DNA from 2 places in the Granulicatella sp. genome. Region 1 is predicted to be linked to the other one. Evidence: predicted binding sites of a transcription regulator. Region 1 holds the regulator's gene; the other holds the start of a gene.

Region 1 (12,733 bases):
CACCCTATTCGGGGTGGTTTTTGAATTATTTTTTTAAATAATAAAAGTTAACTAAACACCGACAATTAAAAATCAAACCTCATTTTTTATCACCAATCCTTAAATATATCTCTTGGATTTTTCCATAAAAAGAAATATAAAAAATCTCCTGTCCAAAAAGCTAACAACCCCATACGAAATTGATGACTAGAAAAAATTGAAGAATCGTAAAAAGAATACACTAAATACACAGACAATAAAATCCCCATAAGCTTTGTTGCTTTTTTAAAGGCAAAAATTGCTTTTTTAACCATTGTTAAGACCTCCTTGATTTTTTATTAATTGTTACTTGTGAACTTTTTTTATCAAAAAATACAGGCACATTTAAAATAAACATTACAAGGAAAACCTCATATTTATATTCCCCCTTTTGATAATAAACCAAAAAGAAAATACTAGATGCCATAATAGTACTAACTATAATATATTTAAACCATCTATTCATAACAAATACCTCAAAGTTAATATGACCATAAATCACCCTTTTCAGGGTGATTTTGTTTATTTATGGGATAAACAATACATAAGAGTATAAAGTTACAAAAATCAAAACAAATAAAGAAATTTCCATCCATAAAGGTACTTTAATAATTTTTTCTTTCTCAAATATATTCCAAACGCAAGTAATACAATCCATATTAAATAAAAAAGTGGTCTCATATAACTTCCTCCTTATCTTCATTTTGATATCCTATTCAGGGTTGTTGTTCATATTTTTATAAATGTGAATACCCATAGAAATAAATAAAGCAAGTAACATTGATCGTTCAAAAAGAATACTATCACCAAAACTTTCAATTGAAAAAATATCATAAAAAATATCAACTGCAAACTTCGTAAAAATCATACAACTTAAAAAAGGAACGGAAAAATTATATGAATCTTTTATTTTTTTAAACATTATTGAAACCTCACTTGTGAGCTTTTTTTAGCAATAAGTAAAGGCCAGAAATTACTAAAATAGCCAAAATAACAATACCTACTAAAACATAAATTCCGCTATCCATAGAAATCGCTCCTTTGCTTTTTATTTTATGTATACACTAATTTTACTTCTCTTTTTTTCTGCTTAAAAGTCTTTTTTTTCATATTCAGTAGCGGTATAATTAATTTTTAGGGTACTAAATTAGGGGCTTACTCCGCCCCTATAAAGCAGAGCAAGCATGCGACGCTTGACCCGACCTCTAGCAATTAAAATTTCAAAAATTCAAAGAAATCCCATAACAACAACGATAAATGAAATAGGCTCTCTCAGCGATTTATAGCCAAGAGAGCCTTTGAATTTGGCAGGTGAGAGCCTGTCTCCACTACCACACTCCTTGTCGGGTATTTAACCGAGAAGGATTTACGCCCTCCTCCAAAAGCACATGTCGCGTACTCACTGAGAAGGATTTACGCAAGCATCTGCATTTTTGAAGAGAAACGGATAAACCTTGGATTTTATAGTAGTGATAGTAGGGAATAAGAATCGAAATGAAATAGAGCCCCACAGCGGATATTCCGCCATGGGGCTCTTTGAATTCGATAGGTGAGAGACTACAGGCTCGAGCCGGTCTCCTACAATCACTACTATAAACAAATCCAAGGATTTAGAAGTTTCTCTTCAAACCTTCGGTTTGTATTATTTGCGTAAACGTTCGATGTCTCGCGCAATCTCAACCTCTTCATTAGTTGGGATATTTAAGACTGTAACTTTTGCACCTTCAGAAGAAATGATTGCTTCTGAACGAGTATCGTTACGCTCAGGATCGATATCGCAACCGAACCAAGTTAATCCGTTAATGATACGTGCACGTACTGATTTAGAGTTTTCACCGATACCAGCAGTGAAGACAATTGCATCTACACCGTTCATCACAGCAACATATTGTCCAATGTATTTTTGAACGCGGTCAACGAAAATTTCCATAGCAACTTTTGCGTTTTCGTTTGTTTCCATTGCAGCTTCAACGTCACGCATGTCGCTTGATATGCCTGAAATTCCTAATAGACCTGATTTTTTGTTTAAGATGTCAACCATTTCGTTAACGTCTGTAATGTTTAATTTGTTCATTAAGAACGCTACTAATGAAGCATCGATATCTCCAGAACGTGTTCCCATTGTAACCCCTGCAAGTGGAGTGAATCCCATAGATGTATCTACAGATTTTCCGCCATCAACCGCAGTAATTGAAGCACCGTTTCCTAAGTGGCAAGTGATGATTTTTAATTCTTCAATTGGTTTACCTAACATTTCAGCAGCACGGCGTGAAACGTAACGGTGGCTTGTTCCGTGAGCTCCGTATTTACGAGCTTTGAATTTTTTGTAGTATTCCATTGGAATGCTGTATAAATAAGCTTTTTTAGGCATTGTTGTATGGAATGAAGTATCGAATACAGCAACACTTGTAATGTCTGGTAAGATGTGTTTGAATGCGCGCATTCCTACTGCTTCCGCTTTGTTGTGTAATGGAGCAAATTCTGCTAAGTCTTCTACTTGTTGGATAACAGTATCATCTACTAAAGCTGAATCTTTGAATAATTCTCCACCTGCAACGACACGGTGACCAACACCAGTGATTTCATCGAATGAAGAAATAATGTTTAACGCTACTAATTGTTCTAATAATTTTTCTACCGCAACTTCGTGGTTTGGAATATCTTCTACCACTTCAAATTTTTGGTCGTCTCCATAGCTGATTGAGAAGATTGAATCTCCTAATCCGATACGTTCTACTAACCCTTTAGCCACCACTTCTTCTTGTGGCATATTAAATAATTGGAATTTCAAGCTTGAACTTCCTGCATTAATCGCGATTGATTTTGACATGCACATTCTCCTTTAATTTAAAATTAAGCCCGCATCTGGGTCTAACGGATTCATTATAACATTTCTTGTGCCCATTTTTCGAATGTTAGAGTGAATTTTCTAAATTTTTCTCTGTTTTTAAATTCTGGGATATCACCAAGAAGGACTTGACTCACTTGTTTAGCGGATTCCCCTCGTTTCTGTACAATGAGTAAAGACTTACTGAACTGCACATCTTTAAATAAATTACGTGGGAAAGCGAGCATTGCTTGTACATATGTTTCCCTTTGCAAGTAAGCCAGTAACGTTTCCCCTTCGACAGTCTCAAATAGATTTGTCGGAACGATGAACAATCCGATTCCCGCTTGCTTCAAATAGCGAATATGCTGTTCGATGAGTAAATGATGGGTAAAAGAATGACCTTCTTCATTTTTTGTCTCAAAACGATCGGCATTGGCATCCACTGGATAGTAGCCGACTGGTAAATCACTCACTACGAAATCTTGTGGTTCCACAAGTGAATCTTGCAAGCCATCTTGCAAGGAAGTCTTCACATCCAACTGTTCTAACGCAAAAGCTTGTAAGGCTAAATGAACGAGTACTTCATCATTATCAATAGCCGTCGCTTGGGTTGTTTTTCCTGCAGATTGTAAAAATAAGAGAATCGTGCTCAGTAAATTTCCACTTCCCGCAGCAAAATCCGCAATTGTAATAGCCTGGTCTTTCTTCGTAATTTGGTCAATCATATACGCCACGAGTAATCCAATCGCATCTGGTGTCATTTGGTGATTGGTTTGTAAGCCATCTTCTTTAGCAGCTTTCAAGAACGTGAATTGAATCATACGGCGAATTTCTTCACTCGAATAACTTGCTAAATCTAATTCTTTATACGCTTTGTTTAATTCTTGGGCCACTTCGTTACTTGGCAGGCCTTCGACTTGTTGCGCAGTGTTGTCATTGACTATATTTTGTAAGGTTTCCCCTAGCGCTTCTATATTCGAATAGCCGATTTCTTTTTGAAGCAGCTCTACTGCTTTTGCCAATTCCTCGAACGCTTGAATTTCTTTTCCCGCTTCGATAAAAACCCCTCCTTCTACTTTTAAGAGTTTCCCTGCTTTGAATATTATGAGCTACGACAGCAGCACATATTTTTTTACAAAACTACACAGAACTTTCAGATTCTATCATAGCAATACTAGCAGTTTTACTCAATCTGAATTACTGACTCTGGAAATTCATTTCCTAGAGTCTCTTTGAAGCTTGAGAGGAAGGAAGACGCAAGGCTTCCTCCGATACAGCTAGTATAGCAATTATAGAGAAATCTGGAAAGTTCGCAGTAGTTTTGTCACTCCTCAAATTTCCTAAAAAAAAGGATGTGACTGAATGTCACATCCTACTCATTATTATTCAGCAGCAACTACTGGATAAACTGATACTTGTTTTTTGTCACGGCCTTTACGTTCGAAACGTACGATTCCGTCAACTTTAGCAAATAAAGTATCGTCTCCACCTCTACCTACGTTTTCACCTGGATGGATTTTTGTTCCACGTTGGCGGAATAAGATTGAACCACCTGAAACGAATTGTCCATCAGCACGTTTAGCACCTAAACGTTTTGCTTGTGAGTCACGTCCGTTTGATGTAGAACCGCCCCCTTTTTTATGGGCGAATAATTGTAAATTCACTTTTAACATAGTTGTGCACCTCCTTGATTGATTATGCAACAGTTACAGCTAGAAAGTCTTGATATTCTGATTGAATATCTTCTAACCCTAGTAATAGACTATTTAATAAAATTTGAGTTGTATGTTCTTGGTCTTTCGTCAAGTCCTCTACAACTTCCATGTATAAGTAACCACCTTCAACCTCATCGACTTCGACAATCGGTTGATATCCTGCTAACTTCTCAATGCTGTTCACAGTTGTAATAGCCAGAGCTGATACCCCTGCGCAAACGATATCCGAACCATGTTCACTATAGTTTGCATGTCCAGTCATTTCAAAGGAAACAATTCGCTGGTTCTTTTTGTGTACAGTCACTTGAATCATCGTGATTAAGCGTTGATTGCGTCAATAACAACTTTTGTATAAGGTTGACGGTGACCTTGTTTACGGTGTGAGTCTTTACGACGTTTGTATTTGAAAGTAACAACTTTCTTTTGACGGCCTTGTTTTTCAACAGTTCCTTCAACAGTTGCACCTGCTACGAATGGAGCACCAACTTTAACGTCATCTCCACCTACAAATACTACTTCTTCGAAAGTTACTTTGTCGCCAGCTTCTGCGTTTAATTTTTCAACGTAGATTGCTTGACCAACTTCAACTTTAACTTGTTTTCCACCAGTTTTTACGATTGCGTACATATTGCACCTCCTATATTTTAGACTAAGACTCGCCAGTTTAAAGTGCCGCTTTCGGTCTTTTGTACTCTAATCCGAGCGGTTGTAGCTGTGGTGCTTCACAATTACAACACGACTATTTTAGCAAAAATGTACGCCCCCGTCAATCATTGTGACTAGCCTTTTCGTAAGTTCCTTTTGAAGCTTTTGAGGTAAGAAACTACAGGCTCAAGCCGGTGCCTCGTTGCATATACTATAGAGAAATCCTCGAGGGTTCGTAGCGTAACTCGCCTTCTCTATTCCATCCTCTTTTTATAAAACACCTCAAAAAATTGTTCAAAACAGAGAACCCCGAGGATTCCATAGTATTGGCAATGGGAGTAAGCATTCAAAGTGAATTATGGACTCTTAAAAATCTATTTTTTAGAGTCCATTTGAATCTTGAAGGAGCTTGAGACTTTGGTTCAAGCCGGTGCCTCGTTGCATATACTATAGAGAAATCCTCGGGGGTTCGTAGTTTTGAACGAAGTTCTATTTTTTAGTAAGCACCTTGCGGTGTTTTATTACAAAAGAAAAAGAGGGGTGAAAAACTTTCACCCCTCTTCCTCTCTTCCTTTGATTACATCATGCCCATACCTGGATCCATTCCTGGCATTGGTGGTGCTACTGGAGCTGGTTTGTCAGCTACCACAGCTTCTGTTGTTAATAATAATGCTGAAACAGATGCAGCATTTTGTAAAGCAGAACGTGTTACTTTCGTTGGGTCCACAATCCCTGCTTCAATCATGTTTACCCATTGATCTGTAGCGGCATTGTATCCAATTCCTTTTTCTTCAGATTTCAAACGAGCAACAATGACCGAACCTTCAAGGCCCGCATTTTCTGCGATTTGACGTAATGGTTCTTCTAATGAACGAGATACGATTTTCGCACCTGTAGCTAGGTCACCTTCTAATTCAAGAGCGTCAACTACTTTTTGAACGTTCACAAGAGCTGTTCCTCCACCTGAAACGATACCTTCTTCAACCGCTGCGCGAGTAGCATTTAGCGCATCTTCGATGCGAAGTTTTTTCTCTTTTAATTCTGTTTCAGTAGCGGCTCCGACTTTAATCACGGCAACCCCACCTGATAATTTAGCAAGACGTTCATGTAATTTTTCACGGTCGAAATCACTTGTTGTATCTTGTGCTTGTGCGCGAATTAAAGCAACACGGTTCGCGATTAACTCTTTAGAACCTGCACCTTCCACGATTGTAGTACTGTCTTTAGAAACCACCACTTTACCTGCTGTCCCTAATTGCGCTAATGTTGCATCTTTTAATTCTAAGCCAAGGTCTTCTGTAATGACTTGGGCACCTGTTAACACAGCGATATCTTCTAACATCGCTTTACGACGGTCACCGAAACCTGGAGCTTTTACAGCTACCACGTTAAATGTTCCACGTAATTTGTTTAATACTAATGTTGGTAAAGCTTCACCATCCACGTCATCCGCGATAATTAATAACGCACGTCCTTGTTGAACGATTTGTTCTAATAATGGAATAACTTCTTGGATGTTTGAGACTTTCTTATCTGTGATTAAGATAAATGGATTATCTAAAGTCGCAATCATCTTGTCGTTATCAGTTACCATGTATTGTGATAAGTAACCACGGTCAAATTGCATTCCTTCTACAACATCTAATTCTGTTTCAATCCCTTTCGATTCTTCGATTGTGATAACGCCGTCGTTCCCCACTTTTTCCATAGCTTCAGCGATTAATTCACCGACTTCAGCTGAACCTGAAGAAATAGCCGCCACTTGTGCGATGGCTTCTTTTGATTCAACAGGACGAGAAATGCGGTGTAATTCTTCAACCGCTGCTTTTGTCGCAAGTTCAATCCCTCGACGGATGCCAACTGGGTTTGCGCCAGCCGTTACGTTTTTCAATCCTTCACGAACGATGGCTTGTGTTAAAACAGTCGCTGTTGTTGTACCGTCACCGGCAATATCATTTGTTTTTGAAGCCACTTCAGCTACGAGTTTTGCACCCATGTTTTCGAAGTGATCTTCTAATTCGATTTCTTTGGCGATTGTGACCCCATCATTTGTAATGAGTGGAGATCCGAATGCTTTTTCTAATACGACATTACGTCCTTTTGGTCCTAATGTTACTTTTACTGTGTTTGCTAAAACGTCCACACCACGAAGCATGGCACTTCTTGCGTCTTCTGCAAATTTAATATCTTTCACCATAATTGTATCCCCCTTTATTCAACAATTGCGATAATATCTTTTTCTTTCACGATGATATATTCTTGACCATCTAATTTTACTTCTGTTCCTGAATATTTTTCGAACACGACTTTATCGCCAACCGACACTTGACGGTCTTCAGAAGCAGTGAATTCGCTTGTTGCGATTACTTTTGCAAATTGTAATTTTTCTTGAGCAGTAGTTGGTAGAAATAATCCACCAGCCGTTTTCTCTTCTTGCTCCACCATTTGAATAACAACTCTATCTTTTAAAGGCTTTAACATATAAAATCCTCCTTACTCTTTTTTAGCACTCGAAAACAATGAGTGCTAACTCATAGTTTTATAATACTCATTTGGTCAGGAAAAATCAAGAATAAATACTTGCTTATTTTTCCAGAATTATGTAAGATTTTAACAAGAAAGGATGAACGCTATGCCTAGAAAAATTTTCTTTAGAAAGCTCTATTTTGAAATTGCACTAGCCATCTTCTTTATCTTTCTAGCAACTTCTCATTATCCTGGAAACGGATTTGACTTTATCACATTATTCTGCTGTCTATTTGCAACAACAAACATCGTAACAAGTATCAATATGCTTCGAACTTACAATGAATTAAAGAAACTTGCTAATATCATGGATAATTTCCAAACGGATGATGATTCTCTAGACGATAAAGATCCAGAAGAAAAGCACTAATCACTGCATCAATGCAATCGATTAGTGCTTTTTATGTTTTTTAAATCTTATTTTAGATAAAAAGCTCTTATTTCTTATGGCCTATTTTTTATCAAGTCTGAGACTTCCTTTGAATATCCCGTTGAAGAATGTTTGAACTGACCTGTATCCAAGCTTTTAGTCAGACTAAAACTCACGCTTAATTTCTTATTGGAGTTTAAGTATATTTTAAAGTGAATTCCTCCCATAGGGTTATGCTGAATAGACTCAACATCAATTTCATAGGACTGAATAACTCCGCCTTCTTCCAACGCTTTTTTATCTAAGTCTTTTAATTGATTTTCAATAGATTCTCTCACCTGCGTACTTTGAACTAAAGTGACCATTTCATGCTTCTTCACTAGATTCAACGTTACAAATCCGCCGATGATTAACGCTATTACTGCAACGACCCCTAGCATTCCACTACTGAATTTCTTCATCATTTTCTTCAGCCCCCTAATGCATTTAAAGGTTCTACTTGTTTTGTATAGTATATCATGAATTTTTGCATTTCTGAATACTCTTATTTTATACAAAAAAGGCACCCTTTACGGATGCCTTTCAAAAATTATTTTTGATTGTCGAGGAAATAGATTAGAGTTTGAAGCTCGTTTGTTAAGTCAACGTTTTGAACTCGAACGTTTTCTGGAGCGTTTAATCGAATTGGTGTGAAGTTTAAAATGCCTCGAACATTTGCTTCTACAATACGATCGGCTGTATCTTGCGCTACATCTTGAGGAACGGTTAGAATCGCTACTTGAATTTGTTGAACTTTTAATTGCTCAATCATTTCATCCATGCTATAGACTGGAACTCCTGTTTGAATCGTTCCGACGATATCAGGGTTCACATCGAATGCTGCACTGATGCGAACATTGTTGCTTTGGTGGAAATTGTAGTTTAGTAACGCTTGTCCTAATTTACCAACGCCGACTAAAGCTACATTTGTTAAGCGATCTTGGTTTAATGTATGACTGAAGAATTCCAATAAGTATTCTACATCATATCCATATCCACGTTTTCCTAAAGCTCCAAAATAAGAAAAATCACGACGAATCGTTGCGCTATCTACTTTTACAGCTTCACTTAACTCTGTTGACGAAATACGACGTTTTCCTGCATCATGCAAGAAACGTAAATAACGATGATAAATGGCCAAACGTTTTGCGGTTGCACGTGGCACTTCGATTTCTTTCATTTCTTTATACTCTTTCATATCTAAGACTCCTTTTCTTTTACATCCATGCGTATTCTATCACAACGATATGAATTTTCACAAATACTTTGTTTGCTCCTCACTTACTCCTATATAATTTGCTTATATACAGCAAGGCTTGTACTTTTTTATTCACAACCTCTTAATTGTGAATGTGAACGCAAACTCGAACGCATTTCAATATTGTCCACCTCTTTTTTATGATAAAATGAGATGAATACTCACTGAAAGGACCTATCATGATACTACTACAAGGACAAGGACTCGCTCGAACTTTTGCAGATGAAGTCCTATTTGAAAATATTACGATTCATATTCAAGAAAATTCGCGGATTGCCATCGTTGGGCGTAATGGTACTGGAAAATCAACGCTCTTAAAAATGTTGGCGGGTATCGAAGAACCTTCAATGGGAAGTGTCTCAAAGAAAAAAGACCTATCCATCGGTTACTTAGACCAATATGCGGCCATCGATTCAACGAAAACCGTCTGGGAAGAGATGATTCATCTCTTCGAAGACGTAGAAACTTTGAAGAAACAAGCGCAAAAAGCAGCTGAGCAACTCGGTGACCCTGACCTTCTAGGAGACCCTACGGCATACGAACTCGCCTTAAAACGCTATGACCAACTACAAGAAGAACTGAACCAAAAGAACGCGTATGGATACGAATCTGAAATCCGTACTGTCCTTCATGGATTCCGTTTCTATCCAGAAGACTACGACCAACCGATTCAATCGCTCTCTGGAGGGCAACGTACTCGGTTAGCTTTAGCTCGGATTTTATTAGAGAAACACGATTTACTGATTTTAGACGAACCGACGAACCACCTGGATATTGAAACCTTAACATGGTTAGAGGATTATTTACGCTCTTCCAATTGCGCTCTTGTGATCGTATCCCACGACCAATATTTCTTAGACCGTGTATGTAATGAGGTTTACGAAATCAGCCATAAAGCCTGTGAATATTACAAGGGAAACTACTCACACTACTTAGAAGAACGCGAACAACGCTATTTACTCAAGCAAAAAGCCTACGAAAAGCAACAACAAGAAATTCACGACTTAGAAGAATTCATCGCAAAAAACTTGGTGCGCGCCTCAACCACAAAACGCGCGCAATCCCGTCGTAAAAAATTAGAGAAAATGGAACGATTGGAGAAACCAAAAGGCGATCAGCGCTCTGCTCGATTTGAATTTACCGTGGAACGCGAATCCGGAAACCAAGTATTACAAGTAAACGATGCTTATATCGGTTACGACCACGAAGCCTTGAGCGGTCCGATTTCCTTCCAACTTCGCAAGCGTGAAGCCATTGCTATTGTGGGGCCAAATGGAATTGGGAAATCAACTCTCTTGAAGTCGATTACAGGTGAACTTCCTTTAATCAAAGGATCGATTGACTTAGGAGCTGGCGTCCAAGTTGGTTACTATGACCAAAACTTGGCTGGCCTTTCCTCGAATCAAACGGTTCTAGAGGAACTTTGGTCTCGTCATTCAACTATGCCCGAAAAAGATGTGCGTTCGATTCTCGGAAGCTTCCTATTCTCCGGAAGTGACGTTGAAAAAACAACTGCACAACTAAGCGGGGGTGAAAAAGCCCGACTAGCCCTTTGCAAATTGTCACTGGAACATGATAATTTCCTACTGCTCGACGAACCAACGAACCACTTGGATATCGATAGTAAAGAAGTATTGGAGGATGCTCTCATCGACTACGATGGTACGATTTGTTTTGTATCCCATGACCGTTTCTTTATCAATAAGATTGCAACGGCCATTCTTGAAATCGAAGAAACAGGAAGCACACTCTACCTTGGCGACTACGACTACTACCTTGAGAAAAAACAAGAAAAAGAAGAACTCGCCGCACTTCAAGAAGCCAAGAGTGTTGAAACAACAACAGCTCAGCCGATGACAGAGGCCAAAGCCAGCTATCATGCCTCAAAAGAAGAGCAACGTCAAATTCGTACGCTGACTCGACGTATCGAGCAACTCGAAACCGAGATGCACGATATCGAAGAGGCGTTAGAAAAAGTCCACGAGGCCATGACACTGGAGGAAAACTATTCTGACCCAGATAAATCCGCTGCTCTCTCAACTGAAGAAGCTGCCCTTCTTGAACGTCAAGAAACGCTTCTCGCCGAATGGGAAGAAGCTTCACTAGCTCTAGAAGAATTTCAAAATTAACTAACAAAATAGCGTAAGCTCCTCAACGAGCCTACGCTATTTTTATTTTTAATGTTGCCACTGACTTTGATAGAGATTATAGTAAAACCCACGTTGCTCCATCAAGCTGGCATGATTTCCTTTTTCAATGACATGTCCGTCTTTTAAGACGAGAATCACATCTGCTGTACGAATCGTCGATAAGCGGTGCGCCACGATAAAGCTCGTGCGTCCTTCCATCAGATGTTGAAAGGCTTCTTGAATCTTCAACTCGGTACGTGTATCGATGGAAGAGGTTGCTTCATCTAAAATTAGCATATTCGGTTGTCCCATCATGACACGCGCGATGCAGAGCAATTGTTTTTGCCCTTGTGAGAAATCCCCACCGTCATCTGAAATCACCGTATCATATCCTTGTGGCAGACGGCTGACGAATCCATGAATATGGCAGAGTTTGGCGATGCCAATCATCTCTTCTTCGCTAATCGTTGGATTTCCCATCGTGATGTTTTCACGGACAGTTCCCGTTTGAAGCCACGTTTCTTGAAGCACCATTCCGAATCCATTACGCAATGAATGGCGCGTGATATCTTCAATCGAATGACCATCGATGGCTAATTTTCCACTATTAATTTCATAGAAACGCATCAATAAGTTAATCAACGTCGTCTTCCCACTTCCGGTTGGACCGACAATTGCCACGCGTTGCCCTGGTTTGACATCCAGCGAAAAGTCTTCAATCAGCGGTTGCCCTTTCACATAAGAGAAGTCCACATGGCTAAATTCCACCGCTCCGTCAAAGGTTTCAGGAGACTCAGCATTTTTGCGCTCTGGATGTTCAGACGGTTGTTCCAACAGTTCAAATACGCGGTTGGCACAAGCAATCGCATTTTGAAGTTCGGTAATAACTCCTGAAATTTCATTGAATGGTTTCGTATATTGGTTAGAATAACTTAAAAAGGAAGTAAGTTGTCCCACCGTTACTCCTCTTTGAATGACAAAGAAGGCTCCAAAGACTCCTACTACTGTGTACACCATATTGTTCACGAACCTTGTACCTGGATTAGTAATCGCGGAATAGAAAATGGCCTTTAGAGAAACATCCGTCAACTCCTTATTAATCACCGAGAAGTCTTCGATGACTTTTTCTTGTTGCTGGAAGGCCGTCACCACTCGTGTCCCCTCAATCATCTCATTCATATAGGCGGTTTGATCGCCACGAAT
Region 2 (12,733 bases), on a different contig from region 1:
AATCCAACAAAAATTTTATTTGGAAAAAAACGTATAGAGGAAATTGATAACGAAATACCTAAAGATGCAAAAGTCCTCATCTTATATGGTGGAGGATCAGTCAAAAAAAATGGAGCTTTTGACAGAGCAGTTTCGGCTCTTGGAGGGCGAGATTGGGATGAGTTTTCGGGAATAGAGGCAAATCCTACATTTGAAACGTTAATGAAGGCTGTCCATAAAGTAAGAGAAGGAGGTTTTACCTACTTACTTGCAATCGGAGGTGGTTCTGTCATTGATGGAACTAAATTTGTTTCAGCCGCTAGTCTATTTGATCAAGATCCTATTGATTTATTTGGGTGGGGAATTGGAAGAGGACTACCCGTTCAAGAGGTTGTACCATTTGGAACGATTTTAACCTTACCAGCAACTGGTTCTGAAATGAATTCTGGAGCAGTGATTAGTTTTGTTGAAAAAAATGCAAAAGTAAGTTTTAGAGGGCCAAAGACGTTTCCAGTTTTTTCAGTATTAGAGCCTGAACTAACCTATACATTACCTGAACGTCAATTAGTAAACGGACTCTTAGACTCATTCATCCATGTAATGGAGAATTATTTAACCTATCCAGTAGGAGGGATTCTTCAAGATCGTTATGCAGAAAGTATCCTTCAAACGTTGATTGAGATTGCTCCTCGTATTATTGATATAAATCATATTGATTATAACGATAGAGCTACTTTTATGTGGTGTGCCACTAATGCGTTAAATGGGACAATTAATTTAGGTGTTCCGACGGATTGGTCTTCTCATGCATTAGGTCATGAAATCACTTTAAATCATGGATTAGACCATGGAAGAACATTATCAATTGTATTGCCAGCGATGATGAAAGTTAGAAAAAACCAAAAATGGGATAAGTTAGTTCAATATGGGAAACGTGTTTGGGGACTTCATGGAGAAGACGATGAAATTGTTGAACAAGCTATTACAAATACAGAAATATTTTTCTCATCTCTAGGTGCTCCTACTCGATTTAGTGATGTAGGTTTAGGTGAAGAAGTAATCCCAGCATTAGTGGAAGGACTAAAACGTCATAAGAAGGTCGCTTTATCTGAACATGGGGATGTGACTCCTGAAGTTGCTTATGAGGTATATAAAACGGCTTTATAAATAGAATGTACTTTTTATTAGTCTTGAATGAAAGGAAGATTAAATGGCTAGTGAATTGATTGAAAGCAAACTTAAGAATCTTCCAGATTTACCGGGTTGCTATATTATGAGAAATAGTAACGATGAGATTATCTATATTGGGAAGGCCAAGAATTTAAAAAATCGTGTTCGTTCTTATTTCAGAGGTGCACATGATACGAAAACTGAAAAACTAGTTAGTGAAATCCACCATTTTGAGTATATTGTGACAAAGACAAATAAAGAATCTCTTTTACTCGAAATTAACCTGATAAAAAAATATCAACCGTACTACAATATTAAGTTGAAACAAGGGACGATGTATCCTTATTTAAAAATCACTTCAGAGAGGGATCCGCAATTAGTGATTTCTCACAAAGTTGAAAAAGATGGAGGAATTTATTTTGGGCCTTACCCTAATGTAACTGCTGCTACGTCTACCCAACAACTCATTCAAAAAATTTATCCATTAAGAAAATGTGGGAAGAATGAAACCAGAGCTTGTTTTTATTATCATTTAGGACAGTGCATCGGTTGTTGCGACCATGAAATTTCTGAGGAAGAGTACAAAACACAAATAAAAAAAATTCAACGCTTTTTAAATGGAGATGTAAAAGCCATTAAAGATGATTTGAATCAGAGAATGTTAGAGGCCTCTGAACGATTGGAATTCGAAAAAGCTATGGATTATCGTGATCAAATTCATTACATTGAAGCAACGGTTGAGAAGCAAAACATAATGAGTTCTGATTTCACGAATCGAGATGTATTTGCGTACTTTGTTGATCGAGGATGGATTTCAATTCAAGTATTTTTATTAAGACAATCAACGATTATTAAAAGGGAAGCAGCGATGTTTCCTATTTATGATCAAATTGAAGATGAAGTTCTATCCTTTATTATCCAGTTTTATGAAGATCAAAACCATATTTTACCTAAAGAAATTTTAGTTCCGGATGCTTTAGATATTGATTTACTATCCGAGACACTGGGTGTAAAAGCCGTATCCCCAAAAAGAGGATCTAAAAAAAGAATGCTAAACTTAGCGACTCAAAATAGTGAGATTTCTTTATTAGAGAAGTTTAGAAGAGAAGAGCAGAGTCAGTTAAAAACATTAGGTGCTTTAGATGAGTTATCACAAGCTCTTGGACTTGAAAAGTTGTCAGTGATTGAGTCTTTTGACCATTCAAATATTCAAGGTACGAATCCTGTTTCTGCTATGGTTGTTTTTCGAGATGGAAAACCCGATCGGAAACATTATCGAAAATTTAAGGTGAAGACGGTCCTTGGAAGCCATGAGTTCGCGACGACGCAAGAAGTGATTAGAAGACGTTATTCCAGATTGCTAAGAGAAAAATCTGCCCTTCCTGACTTAATCTTAATGGATGGTGGAAAAATTCAAATGAAAGCTGCTATGGAAGTTCTAGAAGATGAACTAGGCTTATCTATTCCGGTTTGTGGGATGGTTAAAAATGATAAACATAAAACAGCTTCTTTAATTTATGGAGAAAAATTTACTCCCATCGAACTGGATCGAAAAGGACAAGCCTTTCAATTGATTCAAAGAGTCCAAGAAGAGGTTCACCGATTTGCTATAACTTTTCATAGACAAGTTAGAAGCAAGAATACTTTTTCCTCGAAATTGGAGTTAATAGATGGAGTAGGACCGAAAATTAGAAAGAAACTTTTAAGTCATTTTAAGACTACTACCGCAATAAAAAATGCTAGTGTTGAGGAGTTACGGAAGATTGGAATCTCTGAAAAAGTTGCAAGCAATATAATAACAACGTTTCAGAATGAATAAATTATTAAGAGTAAAACTAAAAAATGAAACAGGTAAATTATCTGTTTCATTTTTTTGTTTTCTTTTCAAGACTTAATCTTTGTTTTTTTGGGATGGATGTGCTATCTTTTTGATTGTTGAAAAATAAATAAAAGGTGGTTAAACCAATGAAAAAATGGATGAAAGCTGGTTTCGTTGCTGTAGCTACATTATTAGCTGCATGCGGAGCAAACACAACAAAAACACAGGAAACAACTGTATCAGTTTCAGATGCGCAAGCAAACTGGGATAAAATTGTTGAATCTGGTGTCATTAAAGTATCAACAGCAGGTACTTTATATCCACAATCATTCCATAATGATAATAATGAACTAACTGGTTACGATGTGGAAATCATGAAGGAAGTTGCGAAGCGTTTAAACCTTAAAGTTGAATTTACGGAAATGGGTGTTGACGGAATGTTAACAGCTTTAGATAGTGGTATGACAGATATCGCCAACTATTCAATTGAAGAAGGTGCAAAAAACTTCGATGACTATTTGCACACTACACCTCATAAATACTCATTTACATCAATGGTTGTTCGTGGAAGCGATAATTCAGGCATCCATTCTTGGGCTGATGTAAAAGGTAAAAAAGCAGCAGGTGCAGCTAGTACAAACTACATGAAGATTGCTAAAAAACTTGGTGCTGAATTAGTTGTTTATGACAACGTAACTAATGATGTATATATGTCTGATTTAGTTAACGGACGTACAGATGTAATCATCAACGATTACTACTTACAATCAATCGCGGTCGCTTTTGCTAAAGATAAATACGACATTAAAATTAATGAAGGTGTTTACGCAAACCCTTATAGTTCAAGCTTCTCAATTTCATTAAATAACACTGTATTACGTGATAAGTTCAATGAAGCGATGGATGCAATGAAGAAAGATGGAACATTGAAAAAAATCTCTGAACAATTCTTCGCTGGTCAAGACGTAACAGAACCTAAAGAATTTAAAACAGAAAAAATCGATATTTCAGATGTAGACTAATATGTTAAATAAAATCATCGATATCAGTATTGCGATTAACAATTTTTGGTTTATTCTTAGTGGATTAGGATATACATTAGGAGTCGCATTAACAAGCTTTGTATTCGGAACGATTTTAGGATTTACTCTCGTATTAATGAGGCGCTCCAGATTTCGTTTTCTACGATGGGTTGCAACGTTTCATGTGTCCTTTATGCGTGGAACACCAACTCTTGTGTTTTTATTCTTACTATATTTTGGTTTACCATTCTTAAAAATAACATTACCAGCTTTAGTTTGTGCGCTTCTTTGTTTTAGTATTGCAAGTAGCGCGTATATTTCTGAAGTGTTGCGTTCGGCAATGGATGCAGTGGATAATGGCCAATGGGAAGCAGCGATGTCTCTTGGGATGAGTTATCGTCAAACTTTACAAAAAGTAATCGTTCCTCAAGCGTTTCGGATTGCAATACCACCATTAAGTAATGTGTTACTGGATATGATTAAAGGATCATCTCTTGTTGCGATGATTTCACTACCTGATATTTTCCAAAATGCGAAAATTGTAGGTGGTCGTGAACAAAACTATATGACGGTTTATATTTTAGTAGCAATTATTTACTGGATTATCTGTTTGCTTTTTGAACAAGGGCAACGATATTTAGAAAAGAAAATGGCACTTTAATAGAAAATAGTAAAGAGAACTGTGTAACAGCAGTTCTCTTTTTTATAGAAACGTTGAAACTATTTGAAGTATAGGAGTTTCTTCGTTAAAATGAATAGGACTCAAAAGAACAATGGTTATCGGAAAGGACACTTATGAATACAAAGACTATTTGGGAGCAACATGGCTTCCACACATTAACACCGATACAAGAAAAGACACAAGAACTGATTAAAGAGGGGACAGATATCGTAGCCATCTCACCAACAGGGACTGGGAAAACATTAGCGTATGTCGTTCCTATTTTGGAAAGAGTAAAAGCAGATAGGACACTCCAAGCTTTGATTGTGGCGCCTTCACAAGAATTAGCCCAACAAATTGGAACGGTGATTAGAGAATGGAAATCGTCAGAAATCCGTGTACAAGTTTTAGCGGGTGGAGCAAACGTTAAACGACAAGTAGAGAAGTTAAAAGAAAAACCAGAAATTGTTGTTGGAACACCTGGTCGACTATTAGAACTTTCAAAACTCCGTAAATTAAAGCTACATCAAGTAGAACTGCTTGTATTAGATGAGGCAGATTATTTACTTGATCCAGAGCAATTGAACAACACGAGAGAACTTGTGAAGAAGCTTCCTTCTGAAAGACAAGTGTTATGTTTCTCTGCGACCAAGAATAAAAATTTAGAAGAAGTGAATAAATGGATTAATATACAACCGACTTTTGTGGAAGTTTCAGAGGGAAACGCTGATCATGCGAATGTAATTCATGGATATATTGAATGTCCAACTAGAAAACGTGACGAAGTATTAAGAAAGTTAGCATTCTCAGAAAATGCAAAGCAAGCATTAGTTTTCGTTAATTCGATTGCAAACGCCGCGTTACTCGGAGAAAAGTTATCGTTTCATCAAGTCCCAGTTGCACTTTTATCAAGTGATGCTCATCAAACGGAACGTAAAAAAGCGATTGATTTATTTAAAAAAGGGCATATTCCGTTCTTACTTAGTACCGATGTAGCACAACGGGGACTGGATATTGAAGATTTACCACTTGTTATTCATTATGATCTTGCAGACTCAACGGATCAATATACACATCGTTCTGGACGTACAGGACGGATGGGGAAAGATGGTTTAGTTCTGAGTCTAGTGAACGACCGTGAACTAAGAGACTTGAAGAAAGTTGCAGGAAAACATAAACTGGTTCAGTTTGAATTTTATGCAGGACAATTAAAACCAGTCACACAACCGAAAAAGAAAGAAGTAAGTTCTAAGAAATCAACCCAGAAACGAAAGAAGGGGAATAAGAATGGAAATCATCGAGGATTTAAAAAGTCAAATTAGTTTCTTCGGATTTGAAATGACGGATGCTGATAGCTTAGTTGCTTTAGAAAAAGAAGAGCAAACCTTTGTACTCTTTTGGGCTAAAGATGGTTTCGTTCTGTTTGAAACTTCTAAAGAAGGTGTTTGGAGAGCAAATAGACCCATCGTTATCCCATCAAATCGTATTCAAAAAGTTTCTTTTGAGAGGAGGCTCTTAGGAAATCCGAAACTAATATTGCATTTTTTAGAGAAAGAGGAGACTTTCGTTGTACCGATGAAATGTAGATTTCATCAAAATCAAAAGACAGAAGTAAAAAAATTCATTAATACAATAGAAGGATTAAAAGGGTAGTTATATGGAAAGCATTAGTTCAACTAAGAACGAAAAAATTAAGGAGCTTGTCAAACTTCAGACTGCAAAAGGTCGTAAGAAAGCAGGGATGTATCTTCTTGAAGGGGAACACCTTGTTGAAGAAGCGATTAAAGAAAGAGCTCAGATTAAGTTGATAGTGGTTACCAGTAATCGTCTTGAAGACTATGAAAATCTGTTAGCTCAAACAGATGTACAGGTGCTAGTTGTATCACAAGACGTCTTCCATAAATTATCAATGACGGAGACGACTCAAGGGATTTTAGCAGTTGTTGAAATTGTTAAGCAGGAGATATTACCTCATAAAGGCCGCTTAATTGTGCTAGATGCGGTTCAAGATCCTGGTAATTTAGGAACGATTGTGAGAACAGCAGATGCTGCTGGATTTGATGCGGTTATTTTAGGAACAGGAACGGTTGATTTATATAACGACAAAGTTCTTCGTTCAATGCAAGGAAGTCATTTTCATATTCCAGTTTTCCAAGCGAACTTACAAGAATACTTGCTAATACTCAAAGAGAAGGGTGTTCAAGTGGCTGTTACAGCATTGCATCGAAACTCAAAGGATTATTCAGACTTACAAGGAGCAACAGATGTAGCTATCGTTGTTGGTAATGAAGGTCAAGGGGTCTCTAGGGATGTAATTGAACTAGCTGATGTCGTAGTGACGATTCCGATGTTTGGAAAAGCGGAATCACTGAACGTAGCAATTGCTTCAGCTTTATTAATGTATAAAACGAAGGAAACAAAGGAGTAACGAATGGATAATAGACCAAATCCAATGGGAAGAAAACGCCCCATTCTTGAAACAGTTAAAAATATGACTATTATTTTCTTTGCATTAAGTGCCATTGCAGCTTTATATAATTTTACCTTAGCAGCAAGAGTGCTGATCATGGCGGTGGTAATGTTGGTTATCTATACCTTTATGTTGTTTTCAAAAAAGCATAAACTAGAGGGTAAAGAAAAAGAAACCGAAGAGTCGGAATGAGGCTGTAAAATCGATTGACAGAATGTTCGTCTTTAGGTATAATAATTTAGTACTGTTTCAGTAGCTCAGCAGGATAGAGCATTCGCCTTCTAAGCGAACGGTCGGGGGTTCGAATCCCTCCTGAAACGCTAAATTGAAAGAGCATTATCAAATTTAGTTTGATAATGCTCTTTTTTTATTAGTAAAATGAAGATAAAAAAAGGATAGATTGTGAATAATCATGCCATATTGTGAAATGTTTCATTCTGTTTCAAAATTATAGTACAGCAAAACACACTGTTATAATACATCTTTCACAACTAAAACTGTCTTAAAATAGCTATTATAACAATACTTAACAAAATCTTTGTATTTTTTTACACTTTTGTATTGCACTTAGATTTAATTGTGTTATAATATTTGTGTAGATAGCTGTTATAAGTTTCACAACCAATTATCTAAGGAGGAAAAATATATGGAACAATGGAACGGTTTTAAAGGTAAAGTATGGAAAGAAGAAGTTAACGTCCGTGACTTTATCCAAGAAAACTACACACTTTATGAAGGAGACGACAGTTTCTTAGCTGGACCTACTGAAGCTACTAAAGCTTTATGGGCACAAGTTATGGACTTAAACAAGCAAGAACGTGAAGCTGGTGGTATTTTAGATTTAGACACTAAAGTAGTTTCAACAATTACTTCACACGGTCCTGGATACTTAAACAAAGACTTAGAAACAGTAGTTGGTTTCCAAACAGAAAAACCATTCAAACGTAGCTTACAACCATTCGGTGGTATTCGTATGAGTGAGCAATCAGCTGAAGCTTACGGATTCAAGATTGATGAAGAAATTTCTCGTATCTTCCGTGACTGGCGTAAAACTCACAACCAAGGTGTATTCGATGCTTACACTCCAGAAATGCGTGCAGCTCGTAAATCAGGTGTTATCACAGGTTTACCAGATGCTTACGGACGTGGACGTATCATCGGTGACTACCGTCGTGTAGCTTTATACGGGGTTGATCGTTTAATCGCAGAAAAACAAAAAGACTTCGCTAACATTGGCGATGGCACTATGTCTGATGATGTAATTCGTTTACGTGAAGAAGTTTCAGAACAATACCGTGCATTATTAGAATTAAAAGAATTAGGTAACATCTACGGATTCGATATTTCTAAACCAGCTTCAAATGCTCGCGAAGCTTTTCAATGGTTATACTTAGGATACTTAGCAGCTATTAAAGAACAAAATGGTGCGGCTATGTCTCTAGGACGTACTTCAACATTCTTAGATATCTATGTACAACGTGACTTAGAAAACGGAACATTAACAGAACAAGAAGCTCAAGAGCTTGTTGACCACTTCGTTATGAAATTACGTTTAGTTAAATTCGCTCGTACACCTGAATACAACGCATTATTCTCAGGAGACCCAACTTGGGTAACTGAATCTATTGCCGGTGTTGGTGAAGATGGACGTCCATTAGTAACTAAGAACAGTTTCCGTTTCTTACACACATTAGTAAACTTAGGACCAGCTCCAGAACCAAACTTAACAGTTCTATGGTCAACTCGTTTACCAGAAAACTTCAAATTGTTTGCAGCTAAAACTTCTATTAATACATCTGCAATCCAATATGAAAACGATGATGTAATGCGTCCAGAGTGGGGCGATGACTACGGAATTGCTTGCTGTGTATCTGCTATGCGTATCGGTAAACAAATGCAATTCTTCGGAGCTCGTGCTAACTTAGCGAAAACATTATTATATGCGATCAACGGTGGTATCGATGAAAAATCTAAAGCACAAGTTGGTCCTAAATATCAACCAATCACTTCAGAGTACTTAGACTACAACGAAGTAATGGAAAAATACAATGACATGATGGAATGGATCTGTGGTTTATACTTAAATACATTAAACATCATCCACTACATGCATGATAAATACAGCTACGAAAGAATTGAAATGGCATTACATGACACTGAAATTCTACGTACAATGGCAACTGGTATCGCTGGATTCTCAGTAGCGGTTGACTCATTATCAGCTATTAAATATGCGAAGGTTAAAACTATTCGTGATGAAGATGGCGTTGTTGTAGACTATGAAGTAGAAGGCGACTTCCCTAAATATGGTAACAACGATGATCGTGCTGACGAAATCGCAATTTGGTTATTGAAAGAATTCATGACTAAAGTTAAAAAACATAAAACTTACCGTAATGCTAAACATACAACTTCTATCCTTACAATTACTTCTAACGTAGTTTATGGTAAGAAGACAGGTAACACTCCTGATGGACGTCGTGCTGGCGAACCATTTGCACCAGGTGCTAACCCAATGCATGGTCGTGACACACACGGAGCATTAGCTTCATTATCATCAGTAGCAAAAGTACCTTACCAATATGCATTAGATGGTATCTCAAATACATTCTCAATCATTCCTAAAGCTTTAGGACGTGAATTAGATGTACAAGAAGAAAACTTAGTTTCTATGTTAGATGGTTACGCTTCAAAAGGTGGTCACCACTTAAACATCAACGTATTCAACCGTGATACATTATTAGATGCTATGGAACACCCAGAAGAATACCCACAATTAACAATTCGTGTATCTGGTTACGCAGTTAACTTCATTAAATTAACTCGTGAACAACAATTAGACGTAATCAACCGTACAATGCACGAAAGCATGTAATCTTAAGGTATGAGGTTTACTGTTCTGAAAATAGACCACTGGAGGAAAATTTAAGAGGATGCCAAGCATCCGACTAAATTTTTCGAAGTAGAAGTATTTCAAGGAGACCGAACCAGATTACACAAAGTGCGAGGATGACTCGCAACATTGCTGAAATTACGAAAACGGATGGGCAAAATCGTCCATCCGTTTTTTAATCGAAACAGCCCTAAAGGACACGAATTGTGATATACTAGAAGAGAAAAGATAGGAGGAATAATGATGAGTGAACCAGTAACTGGATATATCCATTCTACAGAAAGTTTTGGTTCTGTAGACGGACCAGGTATCCGTTTTGTAACCTTCATGCAAGGTTGTCGTATGCGTTGTGAGTTTTGTCACAACCCAGACACTTGGAATATTGGGGGCGGTCATCCGATTACTTCTCAAGAATTACTCGATCAAGCATTGCAATATCGTGCATTCTGGGGACGTAAAGGTGGCGTAACTGTCAGCGGAGGAGAGCCTTTATTGCAAATTGATTTCTTAATCGATTTCTTTAAGCGTTGTAAGAAAGCTGGAGTACACACAACATTAGATAGTTGTGGAATGCCATTCACGTATGACGAACCATTCTTTTCAAAATTCGAAGAGTTATTAGAATATACAGATCTTATTTTATTAGATATTAAGCATATTGATGATGACCAACATAAGAAATTAACAGGATGGACGAATAAAAATATTCTTCAACTAGCAGAGTATTTATCAGACAAAGGGCAACCCGTATGGATTCGCCATGTGTTAGTTCCAGAACGCTCAGACTATGATGAATATCTCATCCGATTAAGTGAATTTGTAAGTAAACTGAAAAATGTATTGAAGTTTGAGATTTTACCTTATCATAAACTGGGTGTATATAAATGGAAGAACTTAGGAATTCCATATAAATTGGATCATATTGAACCGCCAACTCAAGAACGTGTGGATAATGCTCGACGAATTTTAAGAACTGATGATTATAAAGGATTTTTAAACGCCTAATGAAAGAACTGTTATAGTGTAAAAGCTATAGCAGTTTTTTATGTTCAAATTTTATGTATAAGTGCATTTTTTGTTGGTTTTAATTGGTAATTATGTTAAAATTGTCAATGTAAATTTAAATAGAGAGAGGCCACAAAATGAGTAGATTATTAGTTTTCGGACATCAAAATCCAGATACTGATGCAATTACATCAGCAATTTCATATGCTTTCTTATTACGTCAATTAGGTGAGGATGCAGAAGCAGTTGCCTTAGGGACTCCTAATGAAGAAACACAATATGCATTAAATTATTTCAAGAAAGAAGCTCCTCGAGTTATTGGGGATATTTCACAAGAGACAAACCGTGTTGCTTTAGTGGATCATAACGAAGTACAACAAAGCGCAACTGGCGTAGAAAAAGTAGAAGTTGAATTTGTAGTGGATCATCACCGTATTGCAAATTTCCAAACAGCAAATCCTTTATTTTATCGTGCAGAACCTGTTGGATGTACGAATACCATTTTGTACAAAATGTATAAAGAATATGGGGTTGAAGTTCCTAAAGATATTGCTGGATTAATGGTATCTGCAATTGTTTCGGATACTTTATTATTCAAATCTCCAACATGTACTCAACAAGATATTGAAGCAGCAACCGATTTGGCAAACATTGCTGAGATTGATGTTAATGTCTATGGTCTAGAAATGTTAAAAGCCGGAACAAATCTTGGTGACAAATCTGAAGCGGAGTTAATTGACTTAGATGCTAAATCATTCCCAATGGGGGGAGCGAATTTACGTATTGCTCAAGTAAATGTTGTAGACCCTGAAGAACTATTAGCTCGTAGAGAGGCCTTAGAAGAAAGTATGAGAGCTGCAAATTCAGAAAATGGATATGATACTTTTGTTTTTGTAATTACAAATATCTTAACAAGCGTTTCAACAGTTTTAGTTGTAGGAGATTATAAAGACAAAGTTGCCCAAGCGTTCAACTCAAGCTATACAGATGGATTACTTACATTACCAGGAGTTGTTTCTCGTAAAAAACAAGTAGTACCACCATTAACTGTTGCTTTTGAAGGATAAAATTTTGAGTGGGTGAGGAACAATTTTATTCCTCCCCATTTTTTTGTAAAGGAAATAAATCATGCGTAATTTGATACAATTTATGAAAGATTTTGTTGTTCCACAGTCAAAAAAAGAGTGGACGATTTCTTTAATTTCGATTACAGTTCGAAATTTAACCGTAATGAAAAAATTTTATACACAAATAATGGGTCTTTCTGTTTTGCAGGAATTTGATAATGAAGTTTTGATTGGTCATGGAAGAGGGAGTATCCCACTTTTTAAACTAGTCCAAGGAAATGGTGACTCTGATTCATTTTTAACAACTTATTCTATAGGTTTTCGTTTGGCAAAATCTTCTCAAATTGGTGAATTGATTAATCATTTTATTATGGAAGAACAAACGATTATAGGTTCAGGATTCGATGGTTATACAACTAATTTTTATATTATGGATCCAGAGGGAAATCGATTGAAATTTATGGTTGTTGAAGATAATCCTTCTCAGGAAGTTGATCAATATCTAGAAGGAAATGAAATGAAACGTTCGTTGCACGAATTTATTGATGGTATTGATGAAGCTTCAGAAGAATTTCCCGTAAGTGCAAAAATTACTCAACTTCATTATAATGTGATGGACGTAGAAGCAACAACTGAGTTTTTAATAA

The links. Region 1 encodes Rex, which represses fermentation and respiration genes when NADH is low (regulators of the CRP and FNR family bind a similar motif). Its sites were predicted from a motif close to TTGTGAANTANTTCACAA; they were not measured.
Region 2: a site for Rex is predicted at 7,725-7,742, ahead of pflB (formate C-acetyltransferase). Genes of this name have one in related genera too.

What each region holds. Positions count from the first base shown of each region.
Region 1 is NZ_DBHISP010000014.1:22,199-34,931, reverse strand. Features, by position in the region: gene ACO5V7_RS07420 (hypothetical protein) at 90-293, opposite strand; gene ACO5V7_RS07415 (hypothetical protein) at 731-940, opposite strand; gene ACO5V7_RS07410 (acetate/propionate family kinase) at 1,661-2,848, opposite strand; gene ACO5V7_RS07405 (class I SAM-dependent methyltransferase) at 2,902-3,870, opposite strand; gene rpmA (50S ribosomal protein L27) at 4,231-4,521, opposite strand; gene ACO5V7_RS07395 (ribosomal-processing cysteine protease Prp) at 4,544-4,876, opposite strand; gene rplU (50S ribosomal protein L21) at 4,882-5,190, opposite strand; ribosomal protein L21 leader region at 5,206-5,281, opposite strand; gene groL (chaperonin GroEL) at 5,786-7,405, opposite strand; gene ACO5V7_RS07380 (co-chaperone GroES) at 7,420-7,689, opposite strand; gene ACO5V7_RS07375 (hypothetical protein) at 7,841-8,104, shown strand; gene ACO5V7_RS07370 (DUF1310 family protein) at 8,179-8,568, opposite strand; gene ACO5V7_RS07365 (redox-sensing transcriptional repressor Rex) at 8,694-9,323, opposite strand; gene ACO5V7_RS07360 (ABC-F family ATP-binding cassette domain-containing protein) at 9,581-11,530, shown strand; gene ACO5V7_RS07355 (ABC transporter ATP-binding protein) at 11,579-12,733, opposite strand, start outside.
Region 2 is NZ_DBHISP010000005.1:4,229-16,961, reverse strand. Features, by position in the region: gene ACO5V7_RS03735 (iron-containing alcohol dehydrogenase) at 1-1,146, shown strand, start outside; gene uvrC (excinuclease ABC subunit UvrC) at 1,190-2,968, shown strand; gene ACO5V7_RS03725 (transporter substrate-binding domain-containing protein) at 3,115-3,990, shown strand; gene ACO5V7_RS03720 (amino acid ABC transporter permease) at 4,004-4,651, shown strand; gene ACO5V7_RS03715 (DEAD/DEAH box helicase) at 4,786-5,973, shown strand; gene ACO5V7_RS03710 (hypothetical protein) at 5,939-6,304, shown strand; gene ACO5V7_RS03705 (TrmH family RNA methyltransferase) at 6,309-7,079, shown strand; gene ACO5V7_RS03700 (hypothetical protein) at 7,083-7,313, shown strand; tRNA gene ACO5V7_RS03695 (tRNA-Arg) at 7,368-7,441, shown strand; gene pflB (formate C-acetyltransferase) at 7,768-9,996, shown strand; gene pflA (pyruvate formate-lyase-activating protein) at 10,258-11,019, shown strand; gene ACO5V7_RS03680 (manganese-dependent inorganic pyrophosphatase) at 11,157-12,086, shown strand; gene ACO5V7_RS03675 (VOC family protein) at 12,148-12,733, shown strand, end outside.